DNA from 3 places in the Streptomyces sp. NPDC005302 genome. Region 3 is predicted to be linked to each of the others. Evidence: riboswitches for the same ligand, from Rfam matches in the RefSeq annotation. Region 3 holds a riboswitch; each other region holds the start of a gene.

Region 1 (3,533 bases), on a different contig from region 3:
CGGTGTCGATGTGGTCCACGCCCAGCTCGACCGCCCGGCGCAGCACGGCGATCGAACGCTCGCGCTCGCTCGGCGTCCCGTGGTGGAAGGCCGCGCTGCCCGTCAGGCGCATCGCGCCGAAGCCGACGCGGCTGACGGTGAGGTCGCCCAGTGTCCAGGTGCCCGCGGCGGACGCGGTGATCGTTTCTGCGGTCATCGCGGCAGTTTCGCACACGCCTTTGAGGAAGCCGTTCGGTCAGGCGTCGCCGGTCAGCGCCCTGCGCCCACCCGTCGTTGGGGTGCGACGCGCCGAAGTGGCCTTCGGTGAACCGGGGTTCAGCTGGTGCCGGGGCGGGCGATCCGTGCGGCGAAGGCGGCGATGTCGGCGACCACGCGCTCGGGCTGTTCCCAGTGGACGGCGTGGCCCGCGTTCTCGTACGGGAGGAAGTCGGCTCCGTGGACCGCGTCCAGGACCGTCTGCTGGTCGTCACGGGTCAGGAAACGGTCCTGTTCGCCCCACACGACGAGGGTGGGCACCAGGATGCCCGCGAGGGTCGCGCCGAGATCGGCGTCGAGGAGACCGCGCCCGGTCTCCTGCCAGACGTGGGCCGGGAGTTTGAGGCCCTCCTCGACCAGCGTCTCGACGAAGCCGCGGGCGAGCGGGGCCGCGGTCATGCCGGTGACGAACTCCTCGACGAACGCCCGGGGCACGGGGTCGGCGAGACCGTCCAGGCGCTTGCGCCACGCGTCGGCCGCGGGCTTGTCCGCGAGGGTGCCGGGGACGCCGAGCAGGACGAGCCCGGCGATGCGGTCGGGATGGCTGCCGGCGACGATCCGCGCGGCTACGCCGCCGGTGGACGCCGCCACGAGTACGGCGCGCGGGATGCCGGCCGCGTCGAGGAAGGCGACCAGGTCGGCCGCGAAGTCGTCGGGGGTGTAGCCGTCCGGCGGGCGGCCGGCGTCGCCGTGGCCGCGCTGGGTGGGCGCGTACCCGTGCAGTGACGGCGGAAGGCGTCGAAGGAGGGGCTCGAAGGACCACCAGGAGTCGGCGAGACCGTGCACGAAGACGACCGGCGTACCACTGGGGTAGCCGGCTTCGGCGTACGGAAGGGTCAGCTCCTCGTTCACCTGCGCGGACTTCAGGGAGATCACGGTCACGGCGCCCTGCCTCCTTCCGCCCGGCCACCCGGGTCCGGGAACCCGGGAACGGAGAGCGGGCGGCGATCACCTCCGACAGTACCGACGGGAGGCACCCGGCGCGCTGCGGGTGGCCCGACCGGGGGCCGCGGAAGCGGCGCGAGCGGACGCGGGCCGCTCGCGGTGACCCGGGCCCGCCTCGCGAAGGAGGTCCGCCGGTCCGCCGGTCCGCCGGTCCGTGCGGAGCAGGCCGAGCGGGCGGAGCGATGGGCGCAGGTCCGCCATACACAGGAGCGCGGGGATGGGGTTAGTGTGTCCGTCGTACCGGACACGGGGTGCCCCGTCCGAGGGCTGAGATCACACCCGTCGAACCTGAACCAGTTCGTACTGGCGGAGGGATGTCTTTCATGCCATTGGCGCATGTTTCCGGCGGGCTGCCCGCCGACAGCCGGCCGATCGTCTTCGACGGGTCGATGCCCGCGGCTCCCGGCGATCTGCGGGTGGAGGGGCACGGCATCGAGCCCGTCCCCGAGAGCAACCGGTACGGCGGGCCCTGGCGCCTGTTCACCGTGTGGTTCGCCCCGAACCTCACGATGACGGGCGTGTTCACCGGCACCATCGGCGTCGCGCTCGGTCTGGACTTCGGCACCGCCCTCACGGCGGTCGTCCTCGGGACCGTGGTCGGGGCCCTGCCCACCGCCTACCTGAGCACTTGGGGCGGCCTCACCGGAACGGGCCAACTCCCGCTCGCCCGGCTCGCGTTCGGCCGGGCGGTCGCCCTGCCCGGACTGCTCCAGTGGCTGTCCTCGGTGGCCTGGGACGCGCTGATCGGGCTGTTCGGCGGGGACGCGCTGGCGCGGTTGTGCGGCTGGCCGTTCTGGGTCGGCGTGCTCGTGATGATGGCGGCGCAGGGGGCACTCGGTGTCCTCGGCTACGAGGCCATCCACCGCCTGCAGATCGTCATGACCTTCGTGCTCGCGGTCGCGTTCGCCGTGATCGCCTGGCGGATGCTGGACGGCGTCCACCCCGCCACCACCGGCTCCGCGACCGGCGCGGACCACATGGGGGCGTTCGTGCTCACCAGCACCATCGCGCTCAGCCTGTCACTGTCCTGGGCTCCGTACGCCAGTGACTTCAGCCGCTATCTGCCGCGCGCCACCTCCCGTCCGCGGATGTTCTGGTGCACCCTGCTCGGCCTCGTCGTGTCCTTCGTCGCCGTGCAGGCCCTCGGTCTGTGGGGCGCGTCCGTGCTGACCGACCAGACGGCGGCGGGTGTCGAGGAGTTGCTGGGCGGCGGGGCGGCGGGCGCGTTCGGACTGCTCGCCGTGGCGCTGGCGGCCGCGCTGGCCGCCGCGCTCGGGTTCCCGCTCGTGCTCTGGATGCACGCGGCGGACACCACCGCCCGCTTCCAGAACGTGCTGCTGTTCGTGGGCTACTGGATCCCCGGGTTCGTCGCGATCGTCGTCGTCGACTGGATCGCCCGCGCCCGTGAACGTGCCGGTGCCCCCGTCGACCTCGCCGTCGAGACCGCGCGCCCGTTCCCGGCGTGGCCGTCCCTGCTGGCCTTCGTCGCCGCGTTCGGCGCGGCCGTTCCGTTCATGGACACCGGCCTGTACGTGGGTCCGGTGGCCGACGCGCTGCACGGCGCCGACTTCTCCTACTACGTCGCGTTCCTCGTCGCCCTCGCCCTCTACACGCCCCTGCGACTGCGCCGCCGCGCCTAGGGCGGCCCGGAACACCTCGCACCGTCGGGCCCGTTGCCGTACCCCGAGAGGAACCCACGTATGACCACGCCGCCCCGCGTCCTGACGATCGCCGGATCCGACTCCGGCGGAGGCGCCGGAATCCAGGCCGACCTGAAGACGATGCTGGCGCTCGGCGCCCACGGGATGAGTGTGCTCACCGCGGTGACCGCGCAGAACTCCGTGGGTGTGCAGGGGGCCTGGGAGCTGTCCGAGGACGCGGTGCGTGCCCAGTACCGCAGTGTCGTCGACGACATCGGCGTCCAGGCCGTCAAGACGGGCATGTTGTCGTCGCCCGCCCTCGTCACGACGGTTGCCGAACTCCTGGCGGACGTGGGAGTACCGGTCGTCGTCGACCCGGTGAGCGTCTCCAAGCACGGGGACCGGCTGCTGGCGGACGACGCGCTCGACGCCGTACGGAACCGGCTGCTGCCGCGGGCGACGGTGGCCACCCCGAACCTCGACGAGGTCGCCCAGCTCACGGGATTGAAGGTGACGGACGAGGAGGGCATGCGGCGGGCCGCCGACCGGCTCCTCGCCCACGGCCCGCGCTGGGTGCTGGTGAAGGGCGGCCATCTGCCGGGAGAAGCCGTCGACCTGCTCACCGACGGGACGGCGGAGCACTGGCTGCGCGCGCCCCGCCACGACAACCGGCATACGCACGGCACCGGTTGC
Region 2 (3,533 bases), on a different contig from region 3:
CCGAGCGGGACGGGCGGGCGGCTCCCGGGGGGTCAGAAGGCCGGGCGCTCCGGGTCCAGGGCCGCCATGCCGTCGGCGGGGGAGGACGCCGAGGCGAAGTGCCGGCGCGGGATGCGGCCCGCCCGCCGTGCCAGCCGGCCGCCCTCCACCGCGTGCCGCATGGCCTCCGCCATCAGCACGGGCTCCTGCGCACGGGTCACCGCCGAGGCGAGCATCACCCCCGCGCAGCCCAGCTCCATCGCGAGCGCGGCGTCCGACGCCGTACCGGCCCCGGCGTCCAGGATCACCGGCACGCCCGCGTGCTCCACGATCAGCTGGAAGTTGTGCGGGTTGCGGATGCCGAGCCCGGACCCGATGGGCGAGCCGAGCGGCATGACCGCGGCGCAGCCGACGTCCTCCAGCTTGCGGGCGAGGACCGGGTCGTCGTTCGTGTAGGGCAGCACCGTGAAGCCGTCGTCGACCAGCGTCTCCGCCGCGTCCAGCAGCTCCACCGGATCGGGCAGCAGGGTGCGCTCGTCGGCGATGACCTCCAGCTTGACCAGGTCGGTGCCGAGCGCCTCGCGCGCGAGACGGGCCGTCAGAACGGCCTCGCCCGCGGTGTAGCAGCCGGCGGTGTTCGGCAGGACCCGGATGCCGAGGCGGTCGAGCACCGACAGGACCGAGCCGTGCACGGAGGCGTCCACGCGCCGCATCGCGACCGTCGTCAGCTCCGTGCCGGACGCCACGAGGGAGCGCTCCAGGACGTCGAGGCTGGGCGCCCCGCCCGTCCCCATGATCAGCCGGGAGGCGTAGGTCGTCCCCCCGAGGACGAAGGGGTCGTCGGCCATGGGTCAGCCTCCCTGTACGGCGGTGAGGACCTCGACGCGGTCGCCCTCGGCCAGCGAGGTGGACGACCACTGCCCGCGCGGGACGACGGTCTCGTTCAGGGCGGCGGCCACTCCCGAGGGTGCCGGGGTGAGGGTGGCGACGAGGGTGTCGAGCGCGGTCCCGGCGGCGATCCGCTGCCGCTCTCCGTTGACGACGATGTTCATGCGGGCTGCTCCGTGAGGGCGGTGGCGCCGAAGCGCCGCGGGCTGAAGGGGCGGACGTCGTCGGGGAGTTCGCCGGTTGTCAGGACGTGCGCCATGGCGTCGCCGGTGACCGGCGTGAGGAGCACGCCGTTGCGGAAGTGCCCGGTGGCCAGCAGCAGCCCGTCCAGCGCGGTCGGGCCGAGCAGCGGGGCGTTGTCGGGCGAGCCGGGGCGCAGTCCCGCGCGGGTCTCGGTGAGGGGCAGCTCGGTGATCCCGGGCACCAGCTCGTGGGCGTCGCGCAGCAGCTCGTACACACCGCCGGCCGTCACCGTGGTGTCCCAGCCGAGCTCCTCGCTGGTCGCGCCCACCACGAGTTCGCCGTTCTCGCGCGGCACCAGGTACAGGTGGCTGCCGCGCACCACGGCCCGCACGGTGCGGTTCAGGAACGGCGCGTACCGCTGGGGCACGGTCAGCCGCAGTACCTGCCCCTTCACCGGGCGCACCGGTGGCAGGACGTCGTCGGGGACGCCGGCCAGCTGCCCGCTGAGGCTGCCCCCGGCCAGCACCACCTGGCCCGCGCCGAGTTCGGTGCCGTCCGAGGTGACCACACCGGCGGCCCGGTCACGGACGACGGTGAGGCGGTCCGCCCAGGTGCGGTGGATGCTCACCCCGGCCCGCTCGCACGCCGTGACCAGGGCCGCCGCGAGGCGTCGCGGGTCGATCTGGTGGTCGCCGTCGACCCGCAGCCCGCCGCGCACCCCGGGCGCGAGCATCGGCTCGAGACGGCGGCACTCACGACCGGTCAGCCACTCCGAGTCGAGCCCCGAACGGCTCTGCAGCGCGTGCAGTTCCCGCAGGTGGGCGCGGTCGTCGGCGTCCAGCGCGACGGCCAGCGTGCCGCACCGGCGGTAGCCCAGGTCCTGGCCGGTCGCCTCGGTGAGTTCGGCCGCGAAGTCCGGATAGCGGCGCGCGGAGGCGAGATTGAGGCCGAGCAGGGTCTCCTCGCCGTAGTGCAGCTCGGTGACGGCCGCGAGCATCCCGGCCGCGACCTGCGCGGCCCCGCCACCCGGCTCGGGGTCGACGAGCGCGGTGCCGAACCCGCGCTGCGCGGCCCGCCAAGCTGTGACGAGACCGATGATCCCGCCCCCGATGACGAGGACGTCGGACGAACGTGTAGGCGACATGGGCGTCCAGACCCTCCCTTCGCCGGCATGACCCGGATCAGGTTCGTACGGTCGGAGGCCGCCCCAGCCTCCCTCTCAGCCCGTTGCGTACGGGCTCCCGCGAGTGCTTTACGGTGGCCACCCTAGCCCGCCCTCCACGGACTCGGTAAGGGAGCCTCCGCCCATGGCACGCTCGCTCGACGGCCTCGTCCTCGCCCCGGTCGCCGACCAGGCGCCGGGCCAGGTCGGTACCCGCACCCGGTTCGCCTACCGCGAGGCGGACGGCACGGTCTGGGCCGACTACGCGGGCGGCGACGTCGTCCGCGGACACCTCATCGGGACCCGCGAGGGCGACCGCCTCGACTTCCGCTACGTCCAGCTCAAGGCCGACGGCACCACCTCGTCCGGGCACTGCGTGTCCCTCGTGACCGAACTGCCCGACGGCCGGGTGCGGCTGGAGGAGACCTGGGCCTGGGAGTCGCAGGCCGGCTCGGGCACCAGCGTGGTCGAACAGGTGCGGGAGACGGCCCCTGTGCAGCAGATCACCGCGCACGTCCGCTGACTGACGAATTGTCAGGTGTCTATGGTGATCAGGTGAGCGAGCAGACGCAGGCGAAGGCACAGGGGTCCACGGCACGGCGGGTCGTCGTGGTCGGCGCGGGCATGGCCGGGGTGCAGACGGCGGTCGCCCTGCGCGAGCAGGGCTTCACGGGCACCGTCACGCTGATCGGCGCCGAGCCCCATCAGCCGTACGACCGGCCACCGCTGTCCAAGGCCGTCCTGCTCGGCAAGGCCGAGGGCTCCGCCTTCGACGTCGACTTCGAGGCACTGGACATCGACCTGCGGCTCGGCCTGGAGGCGCTCGGCGTGCGCGCCGGGGACCACGAGCTCGACACGGCCGGCGGACCCGTCCCGTACGACGTCCTCGTCGTCGCCACCGGGGCCGAACCGATCCGGCTGCCCGGCGCCGAGGGCGTGCCGGGGGTGCACCTGCTGCGCACGCTGGACGACGCCGACCGGCTGCGGCCCGTCCTGCTCCAGCAGCACGCCATCGTGGTCGTCGGCGCCGGCTGGATCGGCGCCGAGTTCGCCACCGCCGCGCGCGAGGCCGGCTGCGCGGTGACGGTCGTCGAGGCCGCCGACCGGCCGCTCGCCGCCGCACTGCCCGCCGAGGTGGCCGCGCCGATGGCCCGCTGGTACGCGGACAGCGGCGCCACACTGCGCACGCACACGCGCGTGGAGCGCGTCGAACCCGGCGCCGTGGTCCTGGACGACGGCTCCCGGGTGCCCGCGGGCGCCGTGGTCGTCGGCATCGGGGCGCGGCCCGCGACGGGGTGGATCGCCGCCTCCGGCATCGCGC
Region 3 (3,533 bases):
CATCCCGGCCGCCTCGCGGGGCAAGCTCCAGGAAGCGCTGCTTCCCGAGCTGATGACCGTCGTCCGGCATCTGTCGACCGACCAGGAAACCACCCGCAAGACCCTGTGGCGGCTCTTCGACGGCACGCTCGTCGAATCCGTGCTGATGCGCTACCCGGACCGGGTGACGATGTGCATCAGCTCGCAGGCCGGCTGCGGGATGAACTGCCCGTTCTGCGCCACCGGACAGGCCGGCCTCGACCGGAACCTGTCGACGGGCGAGATCGTGCACCAGATCGTCGACGGGATGCGGGCGCTGCGGGACGGCGAGATCCCCGGTGGCCCGGCGCGGCTGAGCAACATCGTCTTCATGGGGATGGGCGAGCCGCTCGCCAACTACAAGCGCGTGGTCGGGGCGATCCGGGCCCTCACCGACCCCGAGCCGGACGGCCTCGGCCTCTCGCAGCGCGGTATCACCGTGTCGACGGTCGGCCTCGTGCCCGCCATCAACCGGTTCTCCGACGAGGGCTTCAAGTGCCGTCTCGCGATCTCCCTGCACGCTCCGGACGACGAGCTGCGCGACACCCTCGTCCCCGTGAACACGCGGTGGAAGGTGCGCGAGGTGCTGGACGCCGGATGGGAGTACGCCGCGAAGTCCGGGCGGCGCCTGTCCATCGAGTACGCCCTCATCCGGGACATCAACGACCAGGCGTGGCGGGGCGACCGGCTCGGCCGGATGCTCAAGGGCAAGCCGGTGCACGTCAACCTCATCCCGCTGAACCCGACCCCGGGTTCGAAGTGGACCGCCTCGCGGCCCGAGGACGAGAAGGCGTTCGTCGAGGCGATCGCCGCCCACGGCGTGCCGGTGACCGTCCGGGACACCCGCGGACAGGAGATCGACGGAGCGTGCGGTCAGCTCGCCGCGACCGAGCGGTAGTCTGAGACGCGTCCGTACAACGTCATACCCTTCACATCTTCATATTCCGACAGGGGAGCGCCACAGCGCTGAGAGTGCGGGACAGACCGCAGACCCTCTGAACCTTGCCCAGGTCATTCTGGGTAGGAAGTTCGGTCATCACTCAAGCTGTTGCGCCCTGCCCGGGATCCGTCAGAGTTCCCGGGCAGGGCCGCGTCTCTTCCTGGTCAGCCAGGAGGAATCAGTGAGCACCACCAGCAAGCGGTTCGCGGCGACGGCCGTCGGGCTGAGCCTCGTCACGCTGCCCGTCCTGTCGGCGTGCGGCTCGTCCGACGCCGGCGCCTCGGGAGACCCGAAGACCGTCACGCTCGTTACCCACGACTCGTGGGTCGTCTCCAAGAGCGTGCTCAAGGACTTCGAGAAGCGGTCCGGCTACACGGTCCGTGTCCTCAAGGACGGCGACGCCGGGCAGGCCGTCAACAAGGCGATCCTGACCAAGGACAATCCGCAGGGCGACGTCTTCTTCGGCGTCGACAACACCCTGCTGAGCCGGGCCCTCGACAACGGGCTCTTCCAGTCCTACGAGGCCAAGGGCTCCGACGGGATCGCCCAGCAGTACCGCGTCGACCAGGACAGGCACCGGGTCACGCCCATCGACTCCGGCGACATCTGCGTCAACTACGACAAGGCGTACTTCACCAAGCACGACCTGGCGCCGCCGAAGTCGTTCGACGACCTGGTCAAGCCCGCCTACAAGAACCTCCTCGTCACCGAGAACGCGTCGACCTCCTCGCCCGGTCTCGGCTTCCTGCTCGGGACCGCCGCGAAGTACGGCGACGACCAGTGGCAGGGCTACTGGAAGAAGCTCAAGGCCAACGGCGTGAAGGTCGTGGACGGCTGGGAGCAGGCGTACAACGACGAGTTCTCCGGGTCGGCCGGCGGCAAGAAGGCCAAGGGCGACCGGCCCCTCGTCGTCTCGTACGCCTCCTCGCCGCCCGCCGAGGTCGTCTACGCCGATCCGAAGCCCACCACCGCCCCGACCGGCGTCGTGGACGGCACCTGCTTCCGCCAGGTCGAGTACGCGGGACTCCTCAGCAACGCCTCCAACACCAAGGGCGGCAAGGCGCTCGTCGACTTCCTGCTGACCAAGGAGTTCCAGCAGGACATGCCGCTGAACATGTTCGTGTACCCCGTCACCGACACCGCCGAGGTGCCCGAGGAGTTCACGAAGTTCGGCCCGCAGGCCAAGGACCCGGAGACCCTGGCCCCCGCGAAGATCGCAGCCGACCGCGACCAGTGGGTCAAGTCGTGGACCTCGCTCGTACTGAAGTAGCCGGGCGGAACCCGCGCGCGGCCCGGCGGCAGGGCGCGACACGGCTCGGCCTCATGGCCCTGCCCGTCGCGTTCTTCGCGGTGTTCTTCGCCTACCCGGTGGTCGCGATCGTCGCGCGCGGGCTGCACGTCGACGGCGGCTGGCGGTTCGGCCGGCTCTGGGACGTCCTGGCCCAGCCCGACATCCGGCACGTGCTGTGGTTCACCACGTGGCAGGCGCTCGCCTCCACGGCGCTCACGCTGCTGATCGCGCTCCCCGGCGCGTACGTGTTCGCGCGCTTCGAGTTCCGGGGCAAACAGCTCCTGCGGGCCGTGGTGACCGTTCCGTTCGTGCTGCCGACCGTCGTCGTGGGCACCGCGTTCCTCGCCCTCGTCGGCCGGGGCGGGCTGCTCGACGAGCTGTGGGGCGTACGCCTGGACACCACGGTGTGGGCGATCCTGCTCGCACACGTCTTCTTCAACTACGCGGTGGTCGTACGGACCGTCGGCGGGCTCTGGTCGCAGCTCGACCCGCGGCAGGAGGAGGCCGCGCGGATGCTCGGCGCCTCGCGCCTCGCGGCCTGGCGCAGGGTGACGCTTCCGGCGCTCGCCCCCGCCGTGGCCGCCGCCGCCCTCATGGTCTTCCTCTTCACCTTCACCTCGTTCGGTGTGGTGCAGATCCTCGGTGGCCCCACCTTCTCGACCCTGGAGGTCGAGATCTACCGGCAGACCTCCGAGATCTTCGACCTCGGGACGGCGGCGGTGCTGACGATCATCCAGTTCGCGGCGGTCGGGGCGATCCTCGCCGTGCACGCGGCGACCGTCCGCCGCCGCGAGGCCGCGCTGCGGCTGGTGTCCGCGCGGACGACCGCGCGCAGGCCGCGCGGCGCCGGGCAGTGGGCGCTCCTCGCCGGGGTACTGGCGAGCATCGCCGTCCTGCTCGTGCTGCCCCTCGCCGTCCTCGTCCAGCGCTCCCTCGACGCCCCGGGGTTCCGCTACTACCGGTCGCTGGCCGACGACGACGGGGGCACCTTCCTCGTCGCCCCGATCGCCGCGATCGGCAACTCGCTGGAGTACGCGCTCGCCGCCACCGCGATCGCCGTGCTGATCGGCGGTCTGGCGGCCGCGGCCCTGACGCGCCGCGCGGGCCGTCTCGTACGGGGCTTCGACGCCCTGCTGATGCTGCCCCTCGGCGTCTCCGCGGTGACGGTGGGCTTCGGCTTCCTGATCGCCCTGGACGAGCCGCCCCTGGACCTGCGCGGCAGCTGGATCCTCGTGCCGCTGGCGCAGGCGCTCGTCGGGGTCCCCTTCGTCGTCCGCACGATGC

The links. A riboswitch is a leader RNA that binds a small molecule or an ion and turns the genes downstream of it on or off. The one in region 3 is predicted to bind thiamine pyrophosphate.
Region 1: linked by a shared signal. The riboswitch ahead of ABZT74_RS21565 (cytosine permease) and the one ahead of ABZT74_RS16480 (thiamine ABC transporter substrate-binding protein) in region 3 are both predicted to bind thiamine pyrophosphate.
Region 2: linked by a shared signal. The riboswitch ahead of thiO (glycine oxidase ThiO) and the one ahead of ABZT74_RS16480 (thiamine ABC transporter substrate-binding protein) in region 3 are both predicted to bind thiamine pyrophosphate.

Annotation. Positions count from the first base shown of each region.
Region 1 covers NZ_JBEXGN010000014.1:78,667-82,199, forward strand. Annotated here, with positions in the region: gene ABZT74_RS21555 (aldo/keto reductase) at 1-196, opposite strand, end outside; gene ABZT74_RS21560 (alpha/beta hydrolase) at 316-1,137, opposite strand; TPP riboswitch at 1,438-1,532, shown strand; gene ABZT74_RS21565 (cytosine permease) at 1,524-2,840, shown strand; gene thiD (bifunctional hydroxymethylpyrimidine kinase/phosphomethylpyrimidine kinase) at 2,901-3,533, shown strand, end outside.
Region 2 covers NZ_JBEXGN010000004.1:166,754-170,286, reverse strand. Annotated here, with positions in the region: gene ABZT74_RS07475 (thiazole synthase) at 33-827, opposite strand; gene thiS (sulfur carrier protein ThiS) at 831-1,031, opposite strand; gene thiO (glycine oxidase ThiO) at 1,028-2,194, opposite strand; TPP riboswitch at 2,192-2,305, opposite strand; gene ABZT74_RS07460 (hypothetical protein) at 2,358-2,735, shown strand; gene ABZT74_RS07455 (FAD-dependent oxidoreductase) at 2,768-3,533, shown strand, end outside.
Region 3 covers NZ_JBEXGN010000009.1:228,866-232,398, forward strand. Annotated here, with positions in the region: gene rlmN (23S rRNA (adenine(2503)-C(2))-methyltransferase RlmN) at 1-916, shown strand, start outside; TPP riboswitch at 958-1,063, shown strand; gene ABZT74_RS16480 (thiamine ABC transporter substrate-binding protein) at 1,140-2,228, shown strand; gene ABZT74_RS16485 (iron ABC transporter permease) at 2,204-3,533, shown strand, end outside.